DNA from 3 places in the Leminorella grimontii genome. Region 1 is predicted to be linked to each of the others. Evidence: predicted binding sites of a transcription regulator. Region 1 holds the regulator's gene; each other region holds the start of a gene.
What was found. The regulator LexA, encoded in region 1, represses DNA repair genes until DNA is damaged. The targets are predictions, from matches to a motif close to TNCTGTATGTACATACAGNA.
Positions count from the first base shown of each region.

Region 1 (4,248 bases):
TTTTTGGATGCCGCTTCTTCCTCTACCGCTTTTTCAATCGCTTTAGAGGTCAAGAGCTTGTTGAATAAGTCCTGACGAACGGGAAGCTTCGGACCAGTAGCCGCAAGGCGCAGGCGGGCGAAGTGCATTCGCGCTACGCGGGCCAGCTTCTGGGCGATAGTCTTGTCCGTGCCGTGTTCATCCGCCATGTGGCGCAGCGATACGATGCGGGAGAAGCGAACGAAGCTGTCTCGCCCCAGCCACAGGATGACGAAAAACTTCTGGATGCCGTTAAACAGCCGCAGGCGCGGCGCGTCGTGAGAATCGTGGCCTTCGCGCCCGGGTGAGCGTCCGAACATAACGGAGACCGGCACCATTTGAATATCCAGCTGAGGGTGACTGCGGTGCAGGTCGAGATAGTCATGGAACAGCTTCACCGACTCCTCTTTTGGCGCGTAGTAGCTAAATACCCTCGGGCCATCGTGAATGAACACGTAGCGAGGAAGCAGCTGGCCGTCCATTTCGAATGGTTCCAGCGGATCGGGCAGTTCCTGCGCCAGGCACTGTCCGCGCAGCGTCAGCAGGTCTGCTTTTGAGTTATAGGGCAGAACGTACAGTATCGGGCGCGTGGTATCCAGCCCCAAATCGGCGACGGGATCGGAAGGGATGCATTTGCTACGAACCAACATTTTTATTGGAATATTCAAGAGTTTATAGTAAAGATTTCGCCAACCGGACATATATAATAAGTGCCTCTTACTGAGTGATGAAACGCAAGAATACCAGAACTGTAAGCAATCTGTGATGATGTGATAACGGATAATTGCTAAAATTGATGATAATTTTTTAAGGAGATGGTGGATAAATGAATCAGGCAACGGGATTAACGCGCATAGTAAAAGCGGCAGGATATTCATGGAAGGGGCTGTGCGCTGCGTGGAAACACGAAGCGGCCTTTCGTCAGGAGAGCGTGCTGCTGGTTGCCGCCGTAGCGGTCGCGCTATGGCTGGACGTATCCACAATTGAACGTATTTTACTGATTGGTTCGGTTGCGCTGATGGTGATTTTTGAACTGATAAATAGTGCAATAGAGGCCGTTGTCGATCGCATCGGCACTGAGCGGCATGAGCTTTCCGGTAGGGCGAAAGATATGGGGTCCGCCGCCGTATTAATTACGGGGCTGTTAGCGCTTTTCGCCTGGGGGAGCATTCTTTATCAGCACTTTTGGGGAGGCGCCTGACGCCTAATAGACGGAAGTTTAACTATTTAACGTCTTTGATTATTCCAGCGCGCGTTCACGTCGAGTGGCGATAGTGGCGATATAGGCAAGGCGTGTAAAGCGGCGTTCCTGTTTTATCTGTTCTGCCAGCCATTTATGAAGGGGATGCGTTTCGTCTGATATATAGTAGATTCGTTCGTCTCCCCAAACTTCATAACTAAAGGCGCCTTCTTCGTCTTTGTAGCTAAAGCTGATAACGACGTGAGAGTGAAGCGTTTTCCAATCACAGTGCGGACATGCTGCATTTTCTCGCTTTTTTATTTGCTGATATGGCGTCGAGAGATAAAATCGCCTGCTGCAAACGGTACATTGGCACTCTAACGTTTTGGGATTAATAACGCGTATTCCGTCGCAGTTCTTTTTTCCTGTAATAAATGCACCATAACGGATATATTCCATAACGGCATTCCCCATATTAATTAAACCTATAATTATTTATTACCATGTCGTATTGGTTCATTTATAAAAAATAAATACGGTAACCATGGGAATAAACATATGCCTTTGAAAATTAAGCATAACGCCGCGGTAAAGACCTACTAAAACTTTAATTTTAATAATAAAAAAGGAGGGAGAAAGGGATAAGGCTTTCTCCCATTAAATTGGAAAAGCAGTATTTATTATTACACTAATACAGTTGGAGCATGTAGTCGTGTTTCGTAATTTTGCTACCTTAATAATTCGTTGTCAATTAATTAAGAGGGGGAATTATTTTATTTTGAGAAATAAGTCTCATATAGAGAGAATCTGATGAGTTGTTTTTGTTTTTTTATTTTTTTTGGTTTTTTAGATTGCATTCTTAGTTCTTGTTGATGTTTTTATCTGGCTAATTTGAAATAATGACTCACTTTCTTACATTTCTTCTCCAGATTCAGCCGTCGATACCATCGTAAGCGGCGTTAGCCGAGGCGGATACGGCGTTTTGTATTTCGGAATGCGACGGATTTTTATTCAGCGGTACAAATAATGAACTGAATAATTATCTCTTGCTTCATTTCGTGCCTGAGAACGGCCAGACATTTTTTAATTCTATTTTTCGATACATCTCGTAATTATGCCGTTTAGAGGTTTCCATATGTACAATACCTGTATATACTCACAGCATTACTGTATAAAAAGACAGGCTGAAGGAATCGAGAGATGAAAGCGCTAACCGCCAGGCAGCAACAGATTTATGACATGATTCGCGAGCATATCGGCCAATCCGGCATGCCGCCAACCAGAGCTGAAATTGCCAGAACGCTCGGATTTAAGTCGCCCAATGCTGCTGAAGAGCATCTGAAAGCCATGGCGCGCAAGGGCGTTATTGAAATCGTCACCGGCGCATCCAGAGGCATCAGGCTTCTAATGGAAGAGGTGGAAGAAGCGGGCCTGCCGCTTATTGGCCGCGTGGCTGCGGGAGAGCCTTTGCTTGCTCAGGAACATATTGAAAGCCACTATCGCGTCGATCCGTCGCTGTTTCGTCCACATGCGGACTTTTTGCTGCGGGTAAGCGGAATGTCGATGAAGGACATCGGGATTGTCGACGGCGATCTTCTGGCGGTGCATAAGACCCAGGACGTTCGCAACGGGCAAGTAATCGTTGCGCGCATTGACGATGAGGTGACGGTTAAGCGCCTTAAGAAGCAGGGCAACGTCGTCCACCTTCTGCCGGAGAATGAAGAGTTCGCCCCGATCGTCGTCGATCTGCGCGAACAGAGCTTGACCATTGAAGGCTTGGCCGTTGGCGTTATTCGCAACGGTGACTGGATGTAGCGGATCAAATAGCGTCGCGCCTTGCCGCTATCTCCGGTGAGAATGCTAAGTAAAAAAGCGCCTTATGGCGTTTTTTTACGCCCTGATTTCGGCATCGAAGAAGGATATTGGCTTTATTGTACCAAGCGTAATGGCTATGCGCCGCGCTGGTTACACTGCCCGCAGGTACCGTGCGTTTCAAGCACGCTGTGCTGAATGGTGAAGCTGCTTTCGTCCGCCAGCGTTTTGAGCAACCGATCTATGCCTTCGGCATGGTGCTCAGCGACCAGGCCGCAGCTGTCGCAAATAAACAGTGCGGAAGTATGCAACGGTTCGCCGACGTGGTGGCAAACGACGTAGCTATTGGTGGATTCGATCTTGTGGATGAAGCCCTGTTCGAGTAGAAAGTCGAGCGCACGATAGACCGTCGGCGGCTTTGCCTGAGGCTCTGATTCCCGCAGCAGGTCGAGCAGATCGTAAGCGCTGATAGCGCTCGGCTGTTCAGCCATCAGCTGTAAAACCAACTGACGCTGTGGCGTCAGGCGCACGGCCCGCTGTTCGCACAGCTTTTGCACTTTGGCTAACATTGACGCGACGTTGACTGAGGACATCTCACTTCTCTCCCAATAAACAGAAAGCCGATATTACCACGCCTGAGCGAGAACGCCGAGAGGGAGCTTAATGCACTGTGACTTGCCGGATGTAAATCAATAAACCCGGCGCGCTTTCTTTTACGCTTCGGCATTCTCCCTTTTTACCTGTGATATAATCGCCGACCTTCTATCGCGCTTTCAAATGTGGAAAACGCATTTCGAGCTAACGCAGATTTAAGTTAAGAGAGTGAATCGCATCACGATGGCCAATTTTCCCCCGCACCGCTTTTCCGTTGCTCCTATGTTGGATTGGACTGACCGGCACTGCCGCTACTTCCATCGCCTACTGACGCGCCAGACGCTGCTGTATACCGAAATGGTGACTACGGGCGCCATTCTGTTTGGTAAGGGGGACTATTTAGGCTATAGCCAGGAAGAGCAGCCGGTTGCGCTACAGCTGGGAGGCAGCGATCCTACCGCGCTGGCGGAGTGCGCAGCGCGTGCGCAAGCGCTTGGTTATAGCGAGATTAATTTGAATGCGGGCTGCCCGTCCGATCGCGTTCAAAACGGGCGCTTCGGCGCCTGCCTGATGGCGGAGCCCGAGCTGGTGGCAGACTGCGTCGCGGCGATGAAAGAGGCCGTTAGCGTGCCCGTGACGGTGAA
Region 1 is NZ_CP146357.1:505,431-509,678, forward strand. Features, by position in the region: gene plsB (glycerol-3-phosphate 1-O-acyltransferase PlsB) at 1-719, opposite strand, end outside; gene V8L73_RS02535 (diacylglycerol kinase) at 845-1,219, shown strand; gene V8L73_RS02540 (hypothetical protein) at 1,259-1,657, opposite strand; gene lexA (transcriptional repressor LexA) at 2,399-3,013, shown strand; gene zur (zinc uptake transcriptional repressor Zur) at 3,148-3,603, opposite strand; gene dusA (tRNA dihydrouridine(20/20a) synthase DusA) at 3,848-4,248, shown strand, end outside.

Region 2 (4,248 bases), 1.1 Mb from region 1:
CGCCTTACTATATTGAGGTAGCTATAAATTCAACACAATAGCTATTATTTGTTATTTATACTCGTCGTCCTTCAACTTGTAGCTGCGTTGGCTGCAAATATTCGGCCCATTTATGGGCCTCGCCCTAAAGGGCCAGCGCTTTACGCTGTTCAAAACGTCATGGACGTTTTGTCCTACAACTCGAATTATTTAGAGTATAGCGTCTCCAGATAGCGCTCTGCGTCAAGCGCCGCCATGCAGCCGCTGCCGGCGGAGGTGATCGCCTGGCGGTAAATGTGGTCAGCGACGTCGCCTGCAGCGAAAATCCCCGGGATGCTGGTTTGCGTCGCGTTGCCGTTTGTGCCTGAATGTATAGACAAATAGCCGTCTTTCATCTCAAGCTGGCCGGCGAAAATAGCGGTATTGGGGCGGTGGCCGATGGCGATAAACACGCCCGTCAGAGTAAGCTCTTCCGTCACCTGCGTTTTGGTATCCTTGAGGCGAACGCCGGTCACGCCCATATCGTCGCCCAGCACTTCATCCAGCGTTCTGTCGGTGTGCAGAATGATGCTGCCGCTGCGCACTTTTTCCATCATGCGGTCGATAAGAATCTTTTCGGCGCGGAAGCTGTCGCGACGGTGAATAAGGTGAACTTCCGCTGCGATATTAGACAGATAAAGCGCTTCCTCAACGGCCGTGTTGCCGCCGCCGACAACCGCGACTTTTTGGTTACGGTAGAAGAAGCCGTCGCAGGTGGCGCAGGCCGATACGCCCCGGCCTTTGAAGCTCTCTTCGGAGGGGAGGCCAAGATATTGCGCGGACGCGCCGGTCGCAACGATCAGCGCGTCGCAGGTATATTCTTCACTATCGCCAAACAGGCGGAAGGGGCGGGCCTGAAAGTCAACTTTATGAATATGATCGATAATGACTTCGGTATTAAATTTCAGCGCATGCTCACGCATACGCTCCATCAGGCCGGGACCGGTTAGGCCTTCTGCATCACCGGGCCAGTTTTCGACTTCGGTCGTCGTGGTCAACTGACCACCCTGTTCGATGCCAGTGATCAGCACCGGCTTGAGGTTTGCCCGCGCGGCATAAACGGCAGCGGTATAGCCTGCGGGGCCGGAGCCGAGGATCAGAAGTTGACAATGTTTGGCCATAAACGATTTCCTGTTAACGGATGGGGCTGCAAGAGTAAAGTGATTGTAAGAAAAATACACCATGAAAAAAAGCGCGTAACCCGTTTACATCAATCCTTATGATAGTTATTGCCTATTAAATGATGCTTTTTGGATAAAAAACAACGCAATTATGATTTTTTATAGAGATATGTGCTTTTTTTTACTCTTTTACTTTGACAATACAGCGTGTATTTGCGAAAACATTATCTTGTAATTACGCTAGTAATCGCGTGAATAAAGTCTATGAAGGTGGGTAATCAGGCAAGGTTACAGAGACTTACTCTTTATTTACGTGGATTAACGGCTAATTCAACTTGTTCAGCGGTTCGTTTGGTAGGGTTGCCCTGTCAAAAACAAAAACAGAGAGGACGATAAGTCTTTGCGACAGGCAGGCCTTTTGCTATTGAGGCAGGAACAATAGCAGAAGGCGCAGAGCACTATGCGGGCTATTCTTATCAAGCCTGGCTGAACGGTGGCGCCAACTATCTTTATATGGAGAGAGAGTGGTGTATCAGAAACAAGGAAGATATTGAGAGAAAAAAAATGGTAGACAATAAAAAACGCCCTAGTAAAGATTTAGACCGTATTGACCGCAATATTCTGAATGAATTGCAGATGGATGGCCGTATCTCTAACGTTGAGCTTTCAAAGCGCGTAGGCCTTTCGCCGACGCCTTGTTTAGAGCGCGTTCGCCGTTTGGAAAGACAAAAATTTATTCAGGGCTATACGGCGCTGTTAAACCCCCACTATCTGGACGCTTCACTGCTGGTTTTTGTTGAAATTACGCTAAACCGCGGCGCGGCCGACGTTTTTGAACAGTTCAACACTGCCGTTCAAAAGCTTGAGGAAATTCAGGAGTGCCACCTGGTTTCGGGTGACTTTGACTATCTGTTGAAAACGCGCGTATCCGACATGTCGGCATACAGAAAGCTGCTGGGTGAAACCCTGCTGCGTTTACCAGGAGTTAACGACACGCGTACCTATGTCGTAATGGAAGAAGTAAAGCAGAGTAACCACCTCGTTATTAAAACGCGATAAGTTCACGGAGACAGGTGCAAACCCTGTGGATTTCCGTTACACTCCTGTTTATCCATACAGTTTCAGCGCTGGGGAAATCCTGGCGCTGCCGTTTTTGCGTCACTACGATGACCTGGAGAGCCTTTCTTGAGCCAGGAATATATAGAAGATAAAGAGCCTAAGTTGAAGAAGCTGAGCAGCCGCCAGCGGCTGCTTGAAGCCGGCCTGTTGGTCGTGACGGTGTTTGCCGTTTATATGATGGCCGCGCTGGTCAGCTTTAATCCTGCCGATCCCAGCTGGTCGCAGACGGCCTGGCATGAGCCCATCCATAACGTAGCCGGGGAGAGCGGCGCGTGGCTGGCGGACGTTTTCCTGTTTATTTTCGGCATCTTGGCCTATGCCATTCCTCCCTTGATGATTTTTTCCTGCTGGATGCTGTATCGCTTTACGCGCGAACAAAAGAGCGTAGATTTTTTTGCCTTTTCGCTACGCCTTGTTGGCTTTTTGGCGCTTATCTTTTCTTCCTGCGGCCTTTTTTCCATCAGCATTGACGACTGGTACTACTTCGCGTCTGGCGGCGTCGTTGGCAACCTGATTAACAGTGCGCTGCTTCCGCATATGAACAGCATGGGGGCGACGCTGACCCTGCTGGGCATTTGGGCGGTTGGCCTGACGCTATTGACCGGCTGGTCGTGGCTGACGATCGCGGAAAAAATCGGCGGAGTGGTCATGGGCATACTGACGTTTGCCTCCAACAAGACGCGAAAATCTTCCGGTGAGCCGTACGTAAATGAAAACGACGTTGACGAACGGCGGGATGGAAGAACCGTTGTGGTCGCGGGCGATGAAGACGACGTTTTACTTCGATCCCCTACGCTGGACTTAACCGAAGAAGAAAAAGACGATTCCGACGTTAATAATGAAGTTCAGCAGACGTTCACTTTTGCGCAGGCGAAAGAAACAGAGGATGAAATCGGCGAGGGCGTTCAGCTACAGCCTGGTCGCGTTGACATTTCCATGTTTGACAGCTCGCTGGTTTCTCAAAACGTAGAAGGGCAGCCCGGTGGCGAAGAGGCGGCTGCGCCTTCCTTCACCACGCAAATGCAGCACGCTGAGCAAAGCGACACTAGCGAAGCTCCGCAACCGCATTCGTCGGCATTTTCCTTCGGGCAAACGACGTTTACCAGCGTATCGCCCATATCTATTGATTCCGAACGTGAACCTGCTGCTGAGCCTTCCGATAATCACGAACAATACGGTTCGTGGCCAGAGCCAGCGCCTGAATGGCCGTCGACAGCCGTAAATAATGCCGCTGATAGCTCGAATGAAGCGCCGGAATATAACCCCTCTGCGCCGCAGGATGCCGTATCTGAAGCGTTTAATGCGCTTTCTGCCTCTACCGCTGCGGCGGCAGCCAGCATGACTTCCGCCTCGACGGGAATGCCGTTTACGCCAGTGCCCGTAGGCGGAATGCCTCAGGTGAAGCAGGGCATCGGGCCCGAACTGCCCAGACCCAATCCGGTCCGCATTCCGACTCGCAGAGAGCTGGCTTCCTACGGCATCAAGCTGCCGTCTCAGCGTGAGGCCGAGCTGCGTGAACGAGAAAAGCTGAACGATCTGAAAATTCAGGACGTAGAGCAAAGCGTACAGAATAGCGAAGAAGATCTGGACGCCATGCAGGAAGAGGCGCTGAGAAGAGCCTTCGCCGAGGAGCAGCGTGAGCGCTACGGTGACGATTATCAGATGGACGATGCGCACAGCAGCGCCGGCGATTTCTCTGCACAAAATAGCCCGTTGGCCGGCGTATCCGCCCGTGACGAAGACGATGAACCAATGGAAAGCCGTCCGGTTGAGCCGCTGTTTACTTTGCCTTCGCAGGCTAACTCAACGGATTTTGACGATCTGCCGTTTGGCAATCTGAATGACGTGACTTCACCGGCGTTTAGTTCTGCTCCTGTGGCTCCCGTTCAGGAACAGCCCTCGCACCCGGCGGCGCTCTCTGAGCCCGTTACGCCGCGTGCAGAGCCTGATTATGACAGTCATCCGCAGGCTTCGATTCAAGCGCCGGCGT
Region 2 is NZ_CP146357.1:1,580,273-1,584,520, forward strand. Features, by position in the region: gene trxB (thioredoxin-disulfide reductase) at 186-1,139, opposite strand; gene lrp (leucine-responsive transcriptional regulator Lrp) at 1,704-2,198, shown strand; gene V8L73_RS07595 (DNA translocase FtsK 4TM domain-containing protein) at 2,325-4,248, shown strand, end outside.
Region 2: a site for LexA is predicted at 2,241-2,260, ahead of V8L73_RS07595 (DNA translocase FtsK 4TM domain-containing protein). Genes of this name have one in related genera too.

Region 3 (4,248 bases), 200 kb from region 1:
ATGCCTCCTGACTCTCCGATATGTCCGATAAATCGTCAGCGCGGGCCGGCGTGAATATCTCCGAGCCTATCGGCCGTTTAACCTCCACGCCCAAAGCGCGGAAGCTCTCTATCTGCCCCAGCACGTTTCCTCGCCCTTGAGACAGGCGATTCACCGCCTGACGGTAGCTGCCCTGAGCTTTGTCCAGGCTGGCGCCTAATGCGGTCATATCGTCGACGAACAGCCGCATTTTGTCATACAGCTTCGCCGCCCGCTCGGCAATCAGTTGGGCGTTTTGGCTCTGGTGCTCATAGCGCCAAAGGTTGCTGATTGTTCTCAGAGCCACCAGCAGCGTCGTCGGGCTGACCAGCATGATATTATTTTGCAGCGCCTCGCCAATCAACTCCGGCTGTCGGTCTATCGCCAGCAAAAATGCGGGCTCAACGGGAATAAACATTAGCACATAATCCAGAGAACGCAGCCCCGGCAGCTGATGATAGTCCTTTCGTCCAAGCTGACGGATATGGGAACGAATCGACGCGATGTGCTCGTGCAGCGCCTGCGTTCGCTCTTGCTCATCGTCGCTGTTAAAGTAGCGTTCATAGCTGACCAGCGACATTTTCGCATCGATAACTACGTCTTTATCCTGCGGCAAATGGACGATGACGTCCGGCTGCTGCCGGTTCCCGCCTTCGCTTTGCATACTGACCTGAGTTTGGTACTCATAGCCTTCTCTAAGCCCTGAAGCCTCAAGCACGCGCCCCAGAACCACTTCGCCCCAATTGCCCTGCGTTTTATTATCGCCTTTCAACGCATTGGTCAGGTTCAGCGCTTCTTTCGCCATCTGTGCGTTAAGCTGCTGGAGATTGCGGATCTCGTGGGTCAGCGTATGACGTTCGCGCGCTTCCTGCCCGTAATTTTCCTGCACCTGACGGCGAAAACCGTCCAACTGTTCGCTTAAAGGCAGTAAGAGCCTGTCTAAACTTTGCCTATTCTGTTCGTCTACCTTCCTGCCGCTTTGCTCAAAAATGCGGTTGGCCAGATTTTCAAACTGCACCGTTAGCCGCTGCTCGCTGTTAATCAACAGGCGCTGCTTTTCCTCAGCGGCGAATCTAGTCTCTTCAAGGCGGGTCGACATCTCCCGCAGTTCAACCTCAAGCGCGCTGTTGATGCCCTGTAGCCCGCGCAGCTCCTGATTAAGGCGTTCACATTCCTCATGCCACAGCGCCTGCTGCTGCGCCTTTTCCTGCGCGGCGGCCAGGCGCGCATACACCTCGCGCAGCTCTTCTTGCCCCGCCTGCAGCGCTTTTTGCGCCGACTCTTTTTCCCGCTTCAGCCCGTCCCTTTCGCTTTGAGCCTGTTCAAGCTGAGCCGCCTGTAGCTCTAGCTGCCCCTCCAGCCGCAGGCGCGCCCGCTGGTTAATCAGCATCGACACCAGGCCGGCGGCGATAAACCCCGCCAGCGCTGCGCCAATCACGATTGTTAAGCTGCTGTCCACCGAGCCTCCGGTTGATAATTCCACTGACTGTTTAAAGTAGGGATTAAAAGTAAGGAAATACTGTATGAATGTCCAGAATGATTTAAGCAACTCCGGAAGGTAACCCGCAGAGTGGGTACGTCAAAAGCGCAGATAGTGCATCGCCCACTGTAGGCCAAAGGCGCCCGGCGCCAGCATGGCGAATCCCCACAGCATGGCGGACAGCAGGTTGACGACCTGAAACGACCTTAGCGGCATATTACAGACCCCGGCAGCTAACGGCACCGTTGCCCTCAGCGGGCCGAAGAATCGTCCAACAAACACGCCCAGCGCGCCCCAACGTTCGAAAATACGCTGGCCGCGAAGCAGCAGATTAGGATCGCGAGACAGTGGCCAAATGTGGGCAACGCTGTCCTTATAGCGCCAGCCGAACCAGTAAGAGACCCAGTCGCCAAAGAACGCACCGGCACTGGCTGCCAGCCACAGAGGCCAGAAGCCAATGCCGCTTTCGCCAATAATGGCGCCGATACCGATCAAAATGACGGTCGCCGGGACAAGCAAGGAGAGAAACGCGATGGATTCGCCGAACGCCAGCGCAAAGACGATGGGCGGCCCCCAAATTTGGTGGTCGCGCACAAAGTTCATGGTTACCTGAATAACGTGGTCAAGCGTCACGCAAAAAGCTCCGGCTGAATTCTGCACACATTTAGCCGGAAAGGCCTTTGAAAAATCAACCCTCTTTTCGCTTTTATACGTAAGACGCTCAAAACGCCCCTCGCCTTCACCCTGCCCGTGCGCATGTGCCTGCGAGGCTGTCTATTACCTCATCCTCGCCTAACGCGGGAAGCCGTATTACCACTCGCGTAAACCGTTCGGGTTCACTTTCAACGGTAATGCCGTAGTCATAGCCGTAGCGGGCCTTAATGCGCCTATCGACCAGATTCATGCCCAGCCCATCGCCGTTTAAACGCGGCTGATACAGGCCTGCGTTGTCTTCCACCACCAGCACCAGCGCAGGGCGCCCCTGCGAACCGTCGCAGTACCCTCTGATGTTGATATGCCCTTCCGTCAGCATTTGCGACGTGCCGTGCTTAATGGCGTTTTCAACGATCGGCTGTAGCGAAAAGGCGGGTAATAAAAGAGGCTCAAGCTCGGTCGGGATATCAATATCCACCGTCAGGCGATCGGCAAAGCGCGCCTTTTCAATTTCCAAATAAGCGTTGATATGCTCCAGCTCGTCGCCCAGACTTACCTCGTCGTTGCTGCGCTTGAGGTTTTTACGAAAGAAGGTGGATAGCGAAAGTACCAGGCCGCGAGCCCGATCCGGATCCTTACGGATAACGGCCGACAGAGTATTAAGCGCGTTGAACAGAAAGTGCGGGTTCACCTGTGCGTGCAGCAGCTTTATTTCTGACTGAGAAAGCAGCTGCTTTTGGTTGTCCAGCGTTCCGGCCAGGATCTGCGCCGACAGCAGGTGGGCGATGCCTTCTCCCAGAGTGCGGTTAATAGAAGAGAAGAGCTTACTTTTCGGCTCATAAAGTTTAATCGTGCCGATAACCGTTTTCTCTGCTCCCCGCAGCGGAATGACTAACGTAGAGCCAAGCTTACAGTTTGGCGTGATTGAGCAGGCGTAGGGGACCTCGTTGCCGTCGGCGTACACCACCTGATTGTCCTCTATCGCTTTATGGGTGTAGTGAGACGTAATAGGCGTGCCCGGCAGGTGGTGGTCAGCGCCGATGCCGATAAAGGCCAGCAGCTTCTCCCTGTCGGTAATGGCGACGGCGCCGACTTCCAGCTCTTCATACAGTATTTGGGCCACCCGCATGCTGTTTTGCCGATCGAACCCGGCACGCAGCACCCCCTCAGAACGGGCGGCGATTTGCAGCGCCTTCGCGGAAAAGGCCGTCGTATACTTTTCAAATATCGCTCGCCTGTCGAGTAAAATCCGCATAAACATCGCGGCGCCGATAGTATTGGTAATCATCATCGGCAGAGCGATATCGTTGACCAGATGAACCGCCTGAGAAAACGGCCTGGCGACCAGCAAAATAATCAACATCTGTAGCCCTTCCGCAAACAGCGTGATAGCGGCGACGATAAGCGGCTGAAACAGCAGATCCATGCGGTTATGGCGAATCAGGTAGCGGTGAAGCAGCCCGCCGACCAGCCCTTCGACGATGGTGGAGAGCATGCAGGCGGTCGCCGTCATGCCGCCCATGGAGTAGCGGTGCAATCCCCCCGTCAGGCCGACGAAAAAGCCGACGGAAGGGCCGCCGAGAACGCCGCCCAGCACCGCGCCCATTGCGCGCGTATTAGCGATGGAATCGTCGATCTGTAGGCCAAAGTAAGTCCCCATGATGCAGAACATGGAAAAGGTGAAGTAGCAAAGCAGCTTGTGCGGCAGCCTGATAGTGACCTGCATCAGAGGGATAAACAGCGGCGTTTTACTCAACAGGTAGGCAATCACCAGATACACGCACATCTGCTGCAGCAAAGAAAAAATGAGATCTATCTGACTGATATCCATAAGAGGTCATCTCTGGGCCGGGGACGGGAGGGAAGCAGCGCTATTGTAGCACTGCGTCATTAGAGGCAAAAGGTGGCTATATTAGGCTGATTTATATAAATAAAAAAAAAGCCAGCGCGTGGGCTGGCTAAAAATAAACACTGGAAGCAATGTGAGCAATGTCGTGCTTTCCCGGGGTGAGCATGTTGACCGCCCCTTGAAAACATGGAAATAATAATCATTATCAATATCACCTGTAAAGCTCTTTTTTCTACAAAAACGAAGA
Region 3 is NZ_CP146357.1:302,242-306,489, reverse strand. Features, by position in the region: gene rmuC (DNA recombination protein RmuC) at 1-1,477, opposite strand, end outside; gene V8L73_RS01515 (DedA family protein) at 1,598-2,131, opposite strand; gene V8L73_RS01510 (sensor histidine kinase) at 2,238-3,983, opposite strand.
Region 3: a site for LexA is predicted at 1,536-1,555, ahead of rmuC (DNA recombination protein RmuC). Genes of this name have one in related genera too.